3 regions of the Paenibacillus polygoni genome follow, and region 3 is predicted to be linked to each of the others. Evidence: riboswitches for the same ligand, from Rfam matches in the RefSeq annotation. Region 3 holds a riboswitch; each other region holds the start of a gene.

Region 1 (5,630 bases), 1.0 Mb from region 3:
GTTTTTACCAAGATCCGCACCAGGGCCAGCATCGTAAGAGGAGGAATGTTCTAGAACTCCTGTACCTCCATTAAGAGCACTGCTAAGTGCCTGGGACATCTCTTCAAACTTCTTAGCATCTACGGAACTCATGGAGAACAAGGTGATGAATAAGGCGAGTAAGAGTGTCATGAGATCTGAATAAGGCAAGAGCCAGCTTTCGTCTGCATGTTCTTCGTGTTCTTCGTGACGCTTATTACTCTTTTTCACCTGTTCCTCCCTCCTTATTAGCAAGTTCAGCGCGTTCACGCGGGGTCAGAAATACAGATAATTTTTGATTAATGGCAATGGTAGAAACACCGGATTGAATGGAAAGGAGACCTTCCACCATCATCAGTTTGACCTCTGCTTCCTGTTTAGACATACGCTTCAGTTTGTTAGCAATGGGATGCCACAGCACATAACCTGAGAAAATACCGAGCAAGGTAGCGATAAAAGCGGCTGCGATGGCATGAGACAACTTTTCCATATCGCTCAGATCAGCCAGAGCTGCTATTAAACCAACTACTGCTCCGAGCACACCGAGAGTTGGAGCATACATACCTGCTTGTGAGAAAATAAGAGCACCTACTTTATGGCGATCTTCGGTTGCATGAATATCTTCCATAAGTACGTCGCGTACAAATTCCTGATCATTACCATCAATAATCATTCGCATACCGCCGCGAAGGAAATCATCATCGATTTCTTCTACTTTCGATTCCAAGGCAAGCAGACCTTCACGTCTAGTAATGGAAGCCCATTCGGCAAACATACTAATGAGCGTAATTTTCTCGATAAGTTTTGGTTTTGTGAAGACAATCTTGAACAGCTTCGGTATTTTTTTGACTTCAGACATGGGAAATGCCATGAATATCGTGGCAATGGTACCGCCAAAAATGATAAGGTAAGCCGCAGGGTTATTTACCAAGTTGATAATTGGCGCTCCCTTCAGGATCATACCAAATACAAGTGCAACGATTCCTAAGATTAATCCGATAATAGTTGAAATTTCCATGATACACCTCGTCCGTGAGATTTAATCTGAATCCTTTCATTGAGACATCCGGCTCATTTATTTTATTTATCGACATGTGATTCGTTTTTATGAAGGTTTATTTTCGGTATAATAGAACTACGATATGGAAATGGAGTGAACATTCAAATGGGTGTAAAACATGGACGCGAGTATAATGATATTTTGCAAGATTTAATACAGGCTCTTGGAAAAATACCGGATCGGTATATCTTTTTCGAGATGGAGGAAGAAGACTGGGCGAGACTCGGAGAAAAAGATCGTTTGGAAGTAGATGAAGCACTTGCAGAGGATCTGTTCTACGCGTTGGGATCTGAGAAAATGATTAGCGTTGGCAGCGGGGTTGTTATTCATGATCAGGAACTCCATCGCTTAAATATTCTTATCGGGGATGATGAACTCGACTTTGTATCCCTCATCTAAAGGAATAGGTTACAACTGGATTTAACGTTCCTTCCGTGATAAGATGGAACACGAATAAAGCCGTTCGGGAAGCGAACGGCTTCCTATTTTCCAGTGATAGGCTTGTGCAGCAGGGCATACTATTTAAGTCACAAGCTAGAGTATCTACAAAGGCACCGGGCATGCTGATTTGGATACGTTTTTTGATTAGGGGAGGTTAGATTGAACGATGGTCTTTACGCAAGAGGAAGTAGAAGCTCATCTCGATAAACTCGAAGGTTGGGAGTACGAGGAAGGTCGGTGGATTGTTCGCAAATTTACATTCACCAACTTTATGAAAGGCATAGCTTTTGTGGATGAAGTAGGTTTAATCTCCGAAGCGTTTAATCATCACCCTTTCATTACGATTGACCATAAAGTAGTCACATTAAGACTTACTTCCTGGGACGTTGGTGGCATCACTGCTATTGATATTAAAGAGGCTCAGCAATATAACGAGGCATACAACAGAATGATGCAAGTGTAATGAAAACACGCCTTATCGTCTCCTAGAAGGGAGAGGATAAGGCGTGTTTTGTTGATTCACTTTTTCTCGGATAGCCAAAGAGCAAGGTTCGCAATTTCTTCGTCGGAAAGTTGTCCTTCAAAAGCAGGCATTTTGCCTCCGCCTTTACCCTTACTAATCGTCTTATAAAGCTGCTCAGCATTTAATTCAGCGCCAACCTTTTGCAAGGAAGGACCAACGCCTCCTTCAAGCTGATTTCCATGACAAGAGATACAGCTTCCTTTAGCTTTTTCCTCAGCACTTGCAGCATCCAGAGTTACCTCGGGCATAGTGGGTCCGGCTTCTTCTGCCATCTCTTGTTCTCTTCCTGGTACCGTAAACATTAACACGAGGGCAAAAGCGCAAGCGAAGAAAAACAAACCGCTCATGATCCATTTCTTCATTTGTAGTGTCCTCCTACTATGTACATTCCTTATTTCATTATAATGTAACCGGCTTCAGGTTCATAGTATTTTATGGTAAATATTTAAACAAAAGCGAGAATAAGTAAACTCAGCTAGATATGACATGTTTTTTGTAAATCATGCAGTGAAATAATTGAGTACCTTCAGGAGTCAGCCGCTCATATGTGTCATCAATAACAAACCCAGCTTTTTCGTACGCCCGAATGGCTCTCGTATTCCAGGTGAGCACTTCCAAGTCAATGACATGGCTTGGATTCCTTTTTTGAGCTTCATGTACAACAGAAGACACAAAGGCCTGACCGTACCCATTGCCACACAAAGAGGGACGCATACCAAAGCCAAGCCGAGTGACTCCTTCTATAGGAAACAGCTGAGCAAAACCACATAGTGCAGGCAACTCTTGTTCTCGTACTACAGATACATATTGCTGTGCTCTTAGCACGGGATCTCCAAACTCAATCTCTAAAGCTTTCATCTGATCCCAAGGCAGCCAGCCGTATATATTATAGGGAGGCTCGTACTCCCAGGTACTAATCTCCGCAGCTTGCTCTTCGGTCATGGGCATGACTCGGAAAACAGGGGATGTTTGTGTCATAGGATCGCTCCTTTAATCTAAAATTTATCTTTCCTACCACTCTACAGGTTAAGAGAGAGGCGAGGCAAGCAATATGGAATAGAGGATAAATAAAAAAACTCGAACCTGATTACTTTTTGTAAAAAAAGTAGTCAAGGCCGAGTTATTAGGGTAATGATTAGAAATATTAGTCTAGAGTAGCTGTTTCGAACTGTTCAGTACTCATAATTCGCTTTGCACCTACATAACGCTTTGCATAGTAGCTTTCGTCAAGCTTACTGATCGTCACGCCTTTAGAGGAAGAAGCATGTGCAAACTTACCATCCCCAACAAAAATACCTACATGGGATACCCCTTTACCGCTGGTATTAAAGAATACAAGATCACCCGTTCTAATATCAGAACGAGACACTTCTGTACCCATATTGAACTGTGAACCCGATTGTCTTGGTAGTTCAATTCCCAGCTTCTCGAATACGTACATCGTGAAACCAGAACAATCAAAACCACTAAGAGTAGTTCCGCCGTATTTATAGTCTGTTCCCTGAACGCTTTCAATAACCTTGTCCATTTTGGAGTCAGCAAATGCACTCCCTGTTCCAATGGATAATGCGATTGCTAGGCTTAGCGCTGCAGCAGTTAATGTCTTTTTCAAAAAATAAACTCCTTCCAATGCCTGCGAGGTTAGCTTAAGGATTCGGTAGAAGGTTCCCCTATGACCACTCTGTTGCGAGATCAATTCACCCGTAATATGGTTCCCCCGCTTCCCAGGTACCAGGAATTTGGCGTATCTGATGATATGTACCTGTGAAGACGTATGTACTATGTATTTCCGATTCATAAAAACAATGAAATGATTATGTAATAAAAGCTTGGTCAATTTAGTTACAATAGATTACAAAGTTGTCACAACATGTTCTGGGCTTATTGTAACAGAATATGTGTAAATTTGGCAATCGTTTTCAGGGAAAAAATACAAAATAAGCCTGACTCATACGATAATGAGCCAGGCTTATCTTTTGGTAAGAAGTAGTTCGTGCTAACTTTAGGAGTGATTAGAGCTGGTTTTTGAATTCCACAGACTAAAATGAGAACTGATTTTCCACACATTCATAATGGACCGAATGAGATGATAGGATTGCTGTAGAATCAGAGCTAGAAGTCCCGTCCAAATTAAGGAGACAGCTGTGAATGAACCAAATATGGCTAGCGTAATGAAGCCGAGCAAAAGGGAGACCAAAGTGACAGGAACGGCATAACGGATACAGATCCATATCGATACAGAGCCGCTGCGTTTTCCAATGAGGCCAATCTGGCAGTAAAGCAGCAGCTGCTTTACTATATAGCCGTAGATCATCCACAAGAGAAGGTAAGGAATGATTTTAGTAAGTACAGGCAGATTATAAATAGCTGTAATAAGATTCGGAAGAATAACTGGAACAATCCAGTAAGCAGGGATGAGTAATAGGATGATCTCTATAAAATAGAGAAGAGATGTTTTTCTCCAATGTTTCTTAATGCCTTGAAAGAAAGCCAGACCTTTTGCTGAATTCCCTTGTTCATGCAGACTGTGAAGTAAACCTGCTCGAATAAGCGGGGTCATCAGCATTCGAATGAGGAACATAAGGATTAGCAGCCAGGCGTACTGATGAACTAACGGGCTTACCGATAAACTAAGCTGACCCTCCATCCAAAACAGCACCTTACTAAGCTCGTGAGGCGGAGGATCGGGATAGCGCATCAACAGCGGCACCACAGCAGAAGAAACAATCTTATAAAGAAACATTCCCCAGACCAGCTGGTATATAAAAAGAAACAATACAACAAAATAATGCTCTCTCATAGATTTGAATCCTTCTGATATATATACTTTCATCGACTCCACCTCACCATGACAGACTTCCAAGCAGGGTTTCAATCAGTTTCGTAATACTGATGTTAAACCGAGTCTGTATTTCTTCTTCTACTTCAGCTCTCATATAATTATTAATATGTTTGTTTTCAATGGCGATCGAGTAGGAAGGGTCTACCATGACCCATTCTATAGGTTCTTTATACGTTAGATTGTAGATAACATTCGCATCTTTGCCGTCCCACTCTTTGCGAATCATATGACCGTCTTTAAAGGCAAACACTACTGGGATTCCGGTGTAGTCTCCAGCTCTCTTACTCAATTTTACAGTTGAGATGTAGTTTGGTTCCGTTTCTGTGCTTTGATCCTTCACCTGGACCGAGTCTACAGCAAAGTCAGCCATCATGTTGCTGTATACATACTGATCGAAGAAAGCAGCCCAAGATTTGCGGGTAACTTGTTCGAGTACGGTCTGAAAATCTTTCGTCGTTGGATGTTTAAAACGGTACTTGGCAGCATAGGCAGACATGACTTTGTCCATTTTTTTGATGCCGATTTGCTGCTCAATGGCTCGCAAGACGAGTTTGCCGCGGGTGTATACATTTTCTGCATAATGCTGCTGTGAATCATATTTCCATGCTTCCTGCGTGAGGGAGGCAGGAGAAGTAATATAACCAGACTGCAAAGGGATGTGGGATGAAAGCCCATATTCTTGTTCCATTAAGCGTTCCTCAGCATAGGAAGTAAAGGCCTCGTCAAGCCAAGCTTCTTCAAATTCA
Region 2 (5,630 bases), 1.1 Mb from region 3:
AGCATCTTTTATAACCAATATTCTTTAATTTGTCACAGGTGCTGGGATTTCAGAAATACATTCGTGACAAACAATTTTTCCTTTGAAGTAAGTTACGTTCTCAGCATTACCACAGAAGATACAAGCAGGCTCATATTTCTTAAGCATGATGCGCTCTCCGTCAACATAGATTTCCAGAGCGTCTTTTTCTCCGATGCCTAGTGTACGACGCAGCTCGATAGGAATAACCACCCGTCCTAGTTCATCAACTTTTCTTACAATACCTGTAGATTTCATCATTAATTTGTTGCTCCTCTCGCCATCACTTATAATTGCATTATTCGACATTATTTTATCTTTTATGCTAATCATCATACCAACCATTCCCAAATCAGTCAACATTAAAAATGACTTATTAGATTAATATTTAATGAACATCTATGAAAAGGACTGGTTTATCTATGATTTTCACTGTCGCTTTTATTATTATAACGCTTGTCGATTTGGAAATCAAAACTACAGCCTAATTCGACACAAATTGTCGTAAAATGTCGAAAAAAATAATAAATAGTTGACTATAAGTCGAAATTATTGTAAGGATTGCGCGCAATTGAATTTTAATTCATTATCTTGAGGAGGATTGAGACATATGCAACTAAAACTAACTGAAGAAAAGGTTTTTAAAGATCCAGTTCATAATTATGTGCATGTTAAAGATCCGATTATCTGGCAGCTAATCAACACCCCTGAATTTCAACGACTTCGTCGAATTAGACAGCTGGGGACTTCCTATCTGACTTTTCATGGAGCTGAACATAGCCGTTTCTCCCACTCGCTAGGTGTTTATGAAATTACGAGAAAAATCATTTCTCAATTTGAGCGAAGTGGTTATACAGATTGGCCGACAGAAGAGAAACTTGTCGCACTTTGTGCGGCTCTGCTGCATGATGTGGGTCATGGACCTTTTTCACATTCAATAGAAGAAGCATTTGATATGAACCATGAAGAGTGGACATGTAAAATTATTATGGGAGATACGGAGATTGGGGCGATTCTAAGAACGGTTGCACCTGATTTTCCAGAGAAGATAGCTTCTGTCATTGAAAAGACCTACGATAAACCCATTGTAGTAAACCTTGTCTCGAGTCCACTTGATGCAGATCGTATGGATTATTTATTACGAGATGCTTATTACACGGGGGTAAACTACGGCACGATTGACCTTGATCGAATCTTAAGAATGCTGCGCCCATACCATGGCAGGGTTGTCGTAAAGGATTCAGGAATGCATGCGGTAGAAGATTATCTTATGGCGCGTTATCAAATGTATTGGCAAGTTTATTTTCATCCTGTAACCCGCAGTTCAGAAATTATTCTTCGTCAAATTTTTAGAAGAGCAAAAGAACTGGTTCAAAGCGAATATTCATTCGGTTTTATGTTACCCTCACTCCTTTCCCTCATTAAAGGGAATATTACGGTACAAGAATATCTTCGTATTGATGAGTCTATTATACAAACTGCATTTAACCAGTGGACTGAAGAGAAGGATGAATTACTACGAGATTTATGTACGCGATTTTTAGATCGGAAACTGTATAAATATGTAGAAGTGGATCTTATGTCAGCTGACGAAATTACGGAAATCACACAGGCTTTTAAAGACGCGGGCCTTAATCCAGGATATGACCTGGAAATTGATTTTCCATCTGATCTGCCGTATGATGTGTTTCGTCCGGATGATGAGGATAGCCAAAAGCAAATTATTATCATAGACAAACAGGAACGGCTGCGCGATATCTCAGAAGTATCGGAAATTGTTCGTTCCATCAGCGGCATTCAGCGCGGCAAGTATCATTTATATTTTCCAGAAGAAAAAGTGAGGAAAGTTCTTGATCAACTTCCACCTCAGATCGCAAAAATATTTTCCTAAACATGAATGTATTTTTAGAATAGATACTTTTTATTATGAGCAAGAGAGGAGCACAAAACGATGTTATTTGACACACATACACATTTAGATGCAGCGGAGTTTGACAATGATCGAGAAGAAGTGATCCAGCGTGCTCTCGATGCAGGAGTAACTCGGATGGTGAATATCGGTTTTAACCGCGAAACGATACCAACAACCATGGAACTTGTCGAAAAGTACGATTTCATCTATGGAGCTGTTGGCTGGCATCCGGTTGATGCCATTACAATGAAGGATGGAGACCTAGAGTGGATCGCTTCTTTGTGTGAGCATGAGAAAGTGGTAGCAATCGGGGAGATTGGACTAGACTATCACTGGGACACATCTCCAAAAGAAGTTCAACATACAGTTTTACGTCGTCAAATTGGACTTGCTAGAGAAATTAAGATGCCGATTATTATTCATAATCGAGATGCTCATGAGGATATCGTAAAAATTTTGCGAGAAGAAAAAGCCCATGAGGTCGGCGGTATTATGCATTCTTTTTCAGGAAGCTGGGAAACGGCACAAATGTGTCTTGATATGGGTTTCCATCTTTCATTTGGGGGACCTATCACGTTCAAGAATGCCAAACAGCCAAAAGAGGTACTTGCCAAAGTTCCGATGGATCGATTATTGATTGAGACAGACTCTCCCTACCTGACTCCGCATCCCTATCGCGGAAAGCGAAATGAAACAGGACATGTTGCACTTGTGGCAGAAGCAGCAGCAGCTCTAAAAGGGGTATCTGTTGAGGAAATCGGGGAGATTACGACCCGAAATGCACTGGAACTATTTGGAATATAATTCATATTTGGAGAAAAACAGATGAAATAGTGAGTAAATAAGAGCGATTCACCTTTTTGGAAGGATTTTTACCTGTTTATTACAAAGTTTTAACCATTTATTTAGAAAAACGTACTTGAATACCGCTTTACAACATGCATACAAACAGGATATCATCGTTTCAGTGAAATGTTGAAATATTCACTGCGTGTGTTATTCTCGCTGAATTCTTCGAAAATAGAAGAACGGGGGAACCAATAAGGTGGTCTTACAAGCGTTTAGCTTTCTAATTTAGACCATCCTATTTGATTTCAATTTGAGTCTTGGGGTGAAGGAAAAGGCACTAGCCATGAGCTAATGACCTGATCCAGGGCGACTCTTGCGTCCCAATCCGACAGCTAACTCCGTAAGCGTATAAAGAGGTAAACTCGCGTATGATGTTTCCGGTTATTTTTATGATCCTATCCGGAAGCCATGAGAGAGCTCCTCATAAACTCTCTACTGGCTTTTTGTTTTAGGAGAATAAAAGTTACAACCTCGTCATACTGTTGGTTAACAGGAGGAAACATCATGCCGCGAAGAGTGGCACATGGTGCAGAAACAGAAGCAATCTGATTCTGTATACAAATGTTATAGTCGCGTCAAAATACAATCATGCATTACTCTTGACGGCGGGACTACGAAGGAGGACGGAGTAAGTGGGAAATTTCCAACCAGAGGAGACCCATGAGTCACCATCATCCAGCAAGTCTTACGCGTTGCGATGGAAGCATGAGAATCTGCGTCAAATGATATTAGTCGCAATCTTCTCAATCGCACTGTTAGTTATGGTCTCTCTTATTGTTTACAGTCAGGGAGGTAAGGAAATTTCACTAGTCGTGGATGGAAAGGTCCAAACGCTGGAAACTCGTGAGGGTATGCTTAATGAAGTGCTGGATGAGCATGCAATAACAGTAAGCCCCCATGATGAGATTTCGATGCCGCTGAATGGAGCAATCCAAGATGGAGATCGAGTTACTATTAAACGAGCTGTTGCCGTAAACGTAACAGCAGATGGAAAAACGGAACAAATTTATACGACAAAGGATACAGTCCAGGAAGCGCTTCAAAATGAGGGCGTGAAGGTATCAGAAGATGATAAAGTATATCCTTCTGTGGACACTGCGGTGAAAGCAGATCTTAATATTAAAATTGTCCGGGTAACGAAACAAACGGCAAAACAAGAAGTTGCGATTCCTTATAAAGTAATCAAAACTGCTGACCCTAGCTTGTACAAAGGGGATAACCGCGTAATACAAAATGGGCAAGAAGGTGTGATGGTTCAAACCATCGAGAAAGTGTTCCAAGATGGGGAGCTTGTATCCAAGAAAATGACAGACAAGGCCGTATCGAAGAATCGTGTTGATAAAGTCATTGCAGTCGGGTCCAAGAAAAAGCCAGAGCCGAAACCTGAACCTAAGCCTGAGACACTTGTGGCAGCAGCTAGTACAACAAATGTAAGTAGCAAGTCTTTATCAGATAAAGTGAAGAAGGTATCTTCCTCTTCTTCAAGCAGTGATACAATAACGAAAGACGGCGTTTCTTTCAAAGCGAAAAAAGTACTTAATAATGTTTCTATGACTGCGTATTCTTCAGAAGAAGAAGGCATAGGAACAAAGACAGCATCCGGTACTCGTGTACAAGAAGGTCGCACAATTGCGGTTGATCCGAATGTGATACCACTTGGATGGTGGGTGTATATTGAAGGCGTCGGCTTCCGCCGTGCTGAAGATACCGGCGGTGCTATTAAAGGAAATAAAATAGATGTCTATTATGACAGTCTGGATCAAGCCTTAACTTTTGGCCGTAAAAAGGGAAAAACCGTGTATGTCATCGGTCCTGTGAAGCCGGAACTGAACTAAAATATAATTTACAATGCATCACTAATGCTATAGTATTAACAACATGATTCGGTGATGCTATATAAGGTGAACGGAAGTTTAGACCACAGGTCTATCGTTTGCCTCTTACATGCAGAAGAGGAAATTTTCCTCTTCTCTTTTTGTTTAGAAAGGAAGACAAGCGGTCATGATTAAAGAAATTATTGTCGTTGAAGGCAGAGATGATACTGTAGCAATTAAACGGGCTGTAGATGCAGATACCATTGAAACGGGAGGCTCTGCTATTAATGCTCAAATTTTGAGAAAAATCGAACTTGCCCAGCAGAGAAGGGGTGTAATTGTACTTACAGATCCTGATCATGCTGGAGAACGCATTCGTAAAATAATAGCGAATAAAATTCCCGGGGTAAGTCATGCTTTCATAAAAGAAAAAGATGCAACTCGTAAAGGCGATATTGGTGTTGAGAATGCTTCACCGGAAGCGATTCGTGAGGCATTATCTAGAGCTCATACAGCGTATGAGGCAGCTAAGCCGCTTATTGACTGGCAGGACTTGATCGAAGCAGGTCTTATTGTACATCCAGATGCTTCTGCTCGGCGTATGGAGCTTGGTAACATTTTGGGAATCGGTTATTGTAACGGAAAACAGCTATATAAAAGACTAACGATGTTTCAGATTAGTCGTGAAGAGTTTGTAAATGCACTTGAGCAAATTGAACAAAAAGGATTGTGAGAATGTGAAGAGTATGGATGAAATTGCAACACCTAGGCGGACAAAAGAGATTATTGCAAGACACGGATTTTCTTTTAAGAAAAGCTTGGGACAAAACTTTCTTATTGATCAGAACATCCTCCACAAAATTGTAGATGCTGCAAATTTGGATGAAAACAAAGGTGCGCTGGAGATAGGACCAGGTATCGGGGCACTGACTGAAAAACTGGCGCAGGCAGCTAAGAAAGTAACCGCAGTGGAAATTGATCAGCGCCTGATTCCGATTTTGCGAGAAGTACTCGAACCTTATCCTAATATATATTTA
Region 3 (5,630 bases):
AGTTCCATTTGATCGCTTTCGATCCTAGAATGCCAGGTGCCTTAGTCGTTAAATATTTGAAAAGGGGATGAGCATCTTCTCCGTTTACATTTACTTTCTCAAACATAGGGAAACTGACACCGTAATTCATCTGGCAAAATTCAGCGATATCATCACTTGTCCCTGGTTCTTGATTTGCGAATTGATTACTTGGAAAACCGAGTATTTCGAAAGACTGTTGATTGAATTTATCATAAAGTTCTTGCAGCCCTTTGAACTGCGGTGATAATCCGCATTTGCTGGCGGTATTCACGATAAGCATCACTTTACCTTTATAAGCTGACATATGAAGTTCTTGACCTTTTATGGTATTAACATGGTAATCATAAATGGACATTGATTAACCCACCGCCTCATCTTTTTCTTCTTATTATAAGAGAATAGACAAGCCGTTTACAATATTTTCTACAATTAAATTTTAAACAATTAATAAAGGGAGTTAACCAATGTGAGTCAACCATATACCTTGTCTTTTTAAGATTTAAACAAAATGCATGTAATCCTTAGCTACATAGAGATTAGAGGAAATGGAAGCCTTATTGTTTTGTTTTTTAATAGAATTTAGATGAATATGACGTAATATTGACGGAATTGAGCTCTAGAATACCTTTACACCGTTCTGCTTCGGGTGTATGATTCATATCGTAAATCTTGAGCACAAAGAAAGACGAGTTACATTTTATAAAACAATAGAAATTCTCATTACTATGCTTGCTGAATTTTCGTCTTGATGTATTCAAACGAAAAACGGGGGAACCAATGATAGCAGGGCTGCTTGGATCGGTGTAAGAGCTGGTTCTAGGAACTTTGTTGGGGTGAATCTTTATTCGTCGAATGACAGTTTCATTCGGGTGTGTAAGGAAGGGCGACTCTCATCGTCCGAATCCGACAGCTAACCTCGTAAGCTAATAACTTGAGAGAGGAATGATGAATCTTGTGATCGTTTATCGACCGCAGGGGCGCTAACCCTCTGTGGTTTTTTATTGTTTTCTACGCTGAATTTTTAGATTCATCTATTAATTTTTAGGTGGGTCTTTGATAAAAACGGGGGAACCAAACGGGAATGAACATTCGGAAGATTGTTTATTCCAAGGGGTGAATTTCCGGGTCGTCAGGCCGGGAATAGGGCAACTCTCTCTTGTCCGAATCCGGCAGCTAACCTCGTAAGCGTATATAGGGAGAGGCAGCAGAACCGTGAGCACCTAAGAGGAGAATTGGGAATTTTCGTGATTCCTTATTTTCCTATTTGGGTGGGAGAGCGCCGGCATGCCTTCATGATGTAAATGGTGTTCTTTTTTTTGTTGTCTTTTCAATCATAGGGAGGCTTACACAATGAATAATGAAATCATTCTGGTTACTGCACCTAATGAAGCAGCTCGAAATTTTATAAGATTACTTATGTACAAAAAATTGTCCTTTGCGGTTCTCACGAATAGCGAACAGGAAGAAAAAAAGGTTAGAAAGCTTGGAGTGCAGCATATTATCCGTATGGATACTGCGTTTGCTCATAAATGGGCACTGCCCGATGCAACCGTAGGACGGATATTTTTGTTTGAGAACAGCATGAATTTAACCTGTCGCTTTCTGCAAATATGCAGACCATGGACACAAAAACCAATAACGATTATTACTCAACAGAATCATCCGCGCGGTGTATACCGGGGGATGGGAGCGAATCATATCGTTTTCACTATCAAGGGTGAAGTCGGATTCTTGTTGAACGAAGAACGAGCTGCTGTTAATTAGAATGTTTTTCGTCCTGAAATGATAAATAAAGAATTTGTTTTACATCTATTGATGTAGCAGGGCAGGTATCCTTGCTATGATTGCGGAACAAATCTTGCATTGCTATAATGGTCAGATAAGATATACGTAGTGTGAGACTCATGATCATCATGGGTCTTTTTTATATGGAAGATCATTGTAACTTGAAAGGTTGAGACAAGAGATGGGAATGTGGTCTGACGTAAAGTGGCTTTTTTTTGATGTAGGGGACACGCTTGTCGATGAATGGATACCGGTGGACCATATTATGAATCAGTTTGTTGAGCGTGCTGCAGATCGAGGTTATTCCATTACGATTCAGGATGTGAGGGAGAAGTTTATTGAAAGCTACTCTAATTTTATTGACTCTCCCATGCAGTATGCGATCTCTCAGTTGATTGAGAAGGAAGAGGACCGGGCTTATATTCGGCCTAGGCTGAAATATCGTAAAGAACTGGAGACTCCCTACCCAGAAGCTAAAAAAATTCTTGCTCAGCTTGGAGAACATTACCGGATTGGCATTATTGCGAACCAAAGTCCAGGTACGGCTGAACGGCTTCATCAATATGGTTTTAGTTCTTATGTTGATGTTATTGCTTGTTCTGCAGAGCAAGGACTAGCTAAACCGGACGTTAGACTGTATGAATATGCTTTGGAAAAGGCAGGATGTGCTCCTTCGGAAGCAATAATGATTGGGGATCGGATTGATAACGATATTGTTCCTGCTAAATTACTCGGGATGAAAACCATCCGTATTTTACAAGGGTATGGAAGATATCAACCCTCTAAAGGCGCAGATGATCTGCCGGATTGTACAATATCCGGTTTAGATGAATTAATAGGACTGCTCCTATAACACTGAATTGGGAAAAAGGAACAGAAAAATAATATGCCTGGCAGAATGGACCCCGAATAGTAGACAGTGTAAAAAGGCGAATCCTATCTCGGGGTTTCACCTATCGAAAATTTCCATTTACAAGGTTTTCATCTTATTACCGTTTATTCATAAATATTGTCTTTTGCTAATTTACGAAGTTTATTAATGTTTTTGATATGTACGGTACCATCAATTCTTTCAATAATTTGTTGATTACACAATTTCTGAATTACTCGGTTTAAATGTCTGTAACTTGTACCAATAGTATCCGCTATTTCGATTAAGCTTGAATTCTTCATTTCCTCCCGAAATAAATTACCCATGCTATCCGTAGAAATAGATAATAAATAGCTGGCAAACCTCACTTCTACAGGATAAAGAACAAGGAATGTAGTGAAATTGGTCTTTGTCCTAAACTTCTGTGCAATAGACTTGAGTAATCGTAGCAGAAAGCTTGGATTATCTCCGATTATTTCTTTCAAATTTTTGTACGAAATACGTAAAGCGATACATTCTGTGCTGGCCTCCACTGAATTCATTGCTGCTTCCTCATTCGCAAATTCGATATCCCCCAGCATTGCAGGATTTTTTTGGAATCGTATGATTAATCTTTTGTCTTCGGAAGTTAATGTGTATACTTTTACTTTCCCCTCGACTAGAAAAAACATCTCCTTTAGAGGTTCGCCTTCGGAGATCATGTTTTCTCCTTTTTCAAAACTGCATAATCGTATCTTGTTGAGATCTTCTATCGAAAAGAATTCATGCAGGTTCATTTTCTCCAGATATGAATAAATTAATGGTTGATTATCAGTTATACGCATCTTTCTTCTTCCTCTAATTTTATTTTGTGTTGTTTATTATTCTGCCCTGAACTTCAAAGTTAAAAACTGCGAGAAAATAATAGAATAGAATTTGTTAGGTGTAGGACATATGTCCTTGAGTTCAATAGGGAAAGTAATTAGTATACATACGGCGGGAAGAAAGGCAGGTTTTTTTCTTAGACTTCTCCCATGAAATTTAACAGAAAGAGGGATAGTTTTGTTTGGGGTTTTACTTGGTATCGTTGCAATTGTTCTATTATTAGGTGTTTCTTACTTGCTTTCTAACGACAAAAGAAACATCAACTTTAGAGCGATTATTATTATGCTGGGGATTCAATTTATTCTGACTTGGCTACTTCTCAAAACAACGACGGGTCTGAAGGTAGTCGATACCATTTCAACTGGTTTCAATAAATTGTTAGAGTATGGAATGGAAGGTGTTGACTTCGTTGTGGGTGGCTGGATCCCAGAGGGACAATCGCCGTTCTTTGTTAATGTCTTGCTTATCCTCGTTTTCACTTCAGCGTTCCTATCTTTATTAACACATTTAAAAATCCTTCCGTATATTATTAAATTTGTGGGTGGATTATTATCAAAGGTGACTGGATTGCCTCAAATCGAGAGCTTTAATGCAATTAACTCTATATTTTTTGGACAAGCAGATGCAATTCTTGCGATTAAAGCTCATATAAAAAGTTTAAATAAAAATCGCTTGTTTATCATATCTACTTCTGCAATGGCGAGTGTTTCAGCCGCTCTTATTGCTTCTTATATGACTATGCTGCCATCAAAGTTTGTTTTGATTGCAGTCGTATTAAATGTATTCAGTGCGTTGATCGTAGCTTCTATAGTAGCACCTGTGAAGGTTTCAAAAGAGGAAGAAGAAATCGATATAAATGAAATGATTCATACAAAAAATGTCTTCGAAGCTATTGGAAGCGGAGCTATGGATGGTGGAAAGGTAGCTCTAATTGTAAGTGTCATGTTGATCGCTTACTTAGGGATACTTGCACTTGTCAATGGAATCTTTGATGGTGTTTTTGGAATGGATTTAACGACGATGGTTGGGTATGTTTTTGCACCAATCGCCTACCTAATGGGTATTCCGGGTAATGAGATGATTACGGCTGGTTCCGTAATGGGGACAAAGTTAATTGCTAATGAATTTGCTGCAATTATGCAGTTCCAACCTATGATGGCAGATCTTTCGGAAAAAACAGTATCTATTCTTTCAACGTTCCTTATTTCCTTTGCTTCTATTGGTTCTATTGGTATTGTAAGCGGTGCTGTACAAGCTATTGATGGTGCAAAAGGGAAAGAAGTGGGTGCCTTTGGATTGAAAATGTTACTTGTGGCAACAATGGCGTCCATTCTATCCGCTACAGTCGTTGGATTATTTTTATAATTCGCTGGATTGTTCTTTCTTTAGAAAAAAAGAAAATTGATGGATTTTGTTGAACTGAGCCCCGAAGGGTAGACTTAGAAAAAGTCGACCCTTCGGGGTCTTTTTTTGGGGTTTAGTTCGTAACTAAGCTGCAGACTACATTTATATCAGAAAAGGGTTAATGCGAGCAGACAGATATTTAAGATGACAATGATTCCTGCAATGGTCCAAGATAAGATGCTCAGCCATTTTTTGTTGACGAATTCACCCATCATTTTTTTACTGCTTGTAAACATGACAAGTGGAATGACAGCAAAGGGAAGCTGCAACGATAAAATGACTTGACTCAAAATCAGGAGATCGGTGGTACCTTTCTCACCTGCAATCGCCGTAACAATGACAGCAGGGATAATGGCAATCAGCCGGGTAGCAAGTCGTCTTAGCCATGCAGGCAATCTGATATTTAGGAAACCTTCCATTACAATCTGACCGGATAGTGTACCGGTAAGTGTGGAGTTTTGCCCTGAAGCGAGCAGTGCAATCCCGAATAAAATACTGGCTGCTGTCGTTCCGAGAAGCGGGGTAAGCAGATGGTATGCATCCGTTATATCTGCTACATCAAACATGCCTGCTTGGTGAAACGCTGCTGCAGAGACCACGAGGATCGCCCCATTGATAAACATGGCAATGGTCAGTGCGATCGTTGAGTCAATCGTTGTATAATGAATCGCTTCTTTTTTGGCTT

Evidence for each region. A riboswitch is a leader RNA that binds a small molecule or an ion and turns the genes downstream of it on or off. The one in region 3 is predicted to bind cyclic di-AMP.
Region 1: it holds a riboswitch for cyclic di-AMP, as region 3 does, so the genes downstream of both, QPK24_RS00505 (C40 family peptidase) here and QPK24_RS05470 (hypothetical protein) in region 3, are expected to answer to the same signal.
Region 2: it holds a riboswitch for cyclic di-AMP, as region 3 does, so the genes downstream of both, QPK24_RS00155 (resuscitation-promoting factor) here and QPK24_RS05470 (hypothetical protein) in region 3, are expected to answer to the same signal.

What each region holds. Positions count from the first base shown of each region.
Region 1 is NZ_CP127162.1:107,197-112,826, forward strand. It holds gene QPK24_RS00475 (flagellar motor protein MotB) at 1-249, opposite strand, end outside; gene motA (flagellar motor stator protein MotA) at 236-1,036, opposite strand; gene QPK24_RS00485 (hypothetical protein) at 1,184-1,477, shown strand; gene QPK24_RS00490 (4a-hydroxytetrahydrobiopterin dehydratase) at 1,686-1,982, shown strand; gene QPK24_RS00495 (c-type cytochrome) at 2,039-2,404, opposite strand; gene QPK24_RS00500 (GNAT family N-acetyltransferase) at 2,514-3,020, opposite strand; gene QPK24_RS00505 (C40 family peptidase) at 3,187-3,654, opposite strand; cyclic di-AMP (ydaO/yuaA leader) riboswitch at 3,658-3,797, opposite strand; gene QPK24_RS00510 (hypothetical protein) at 4,045-4,875, opposite strand; gene QPK24_RS00515 (M1 family metallopeptidase) at 4,886-5,630, opposite strand, start outside.
Region 2 is NZ_CP127162.1:34,214-39,843, forward strand. It holds gene QPK24_RS00140 (AbrB/MazE/SpoVT family DNA-binding domain-containing protein) at 25-279, opposite strand; gene QPK24_RS00145 (HD domain-containing protein) at 629-1,909, shown strand; gene QPK24_RS00150 (TatD family hydrolase) at 1,970-2,734, shown strand; cyclic di-AMP (ydaO/yuaA leader) riboswitch at 2,924-3,140, shown strand; gene QPK24_RS00155 (resuscitation-promoting factor) at 3,412-4,614, shown strand; gene rnmV (ribonuclease M5) at 4,781-5,326, shown strand; gene rsmA (16S rRNA (adenine(1518)-N(6)/adenine(1519)-N(6))-dimethyltransferase RsmA) at 5,340-5,630, shown strand, end outside.
Region 3 is NZ_CP127162.1:1,143,871-1,149,500, forward strand. It holds gene QPK24_RS05465 (glutathione peroxidase) at 1-376, opposite strand, end outside; cyclic di-AMP (ydaO/yuaA leader) riboswitch at 742-962, shown strand; cyclic di-AMP (ydaO/yuaA leader) riboswitch at 1,023-1,225, shown strand; gene QPK24_RS05470 (hypothetical protein) at 1,372-1,785, shown strand; gene QPK24_RS05475 (HAD family hydrolase) at 1,988-2,659, shown strand; gene QPK24_RS05480 (Crp/Fnr family transcriptional regulator) at 2,803-3,501, opposite strand; gene QPK24_RS05485 (NupC/NupG family nucleoside CNT transporter) at 3,719-4,906, shown strand; gene QPK24_RS05490 (Nramp family divalent metal transporter) at 5,053-5,630, opposite strand, start outside.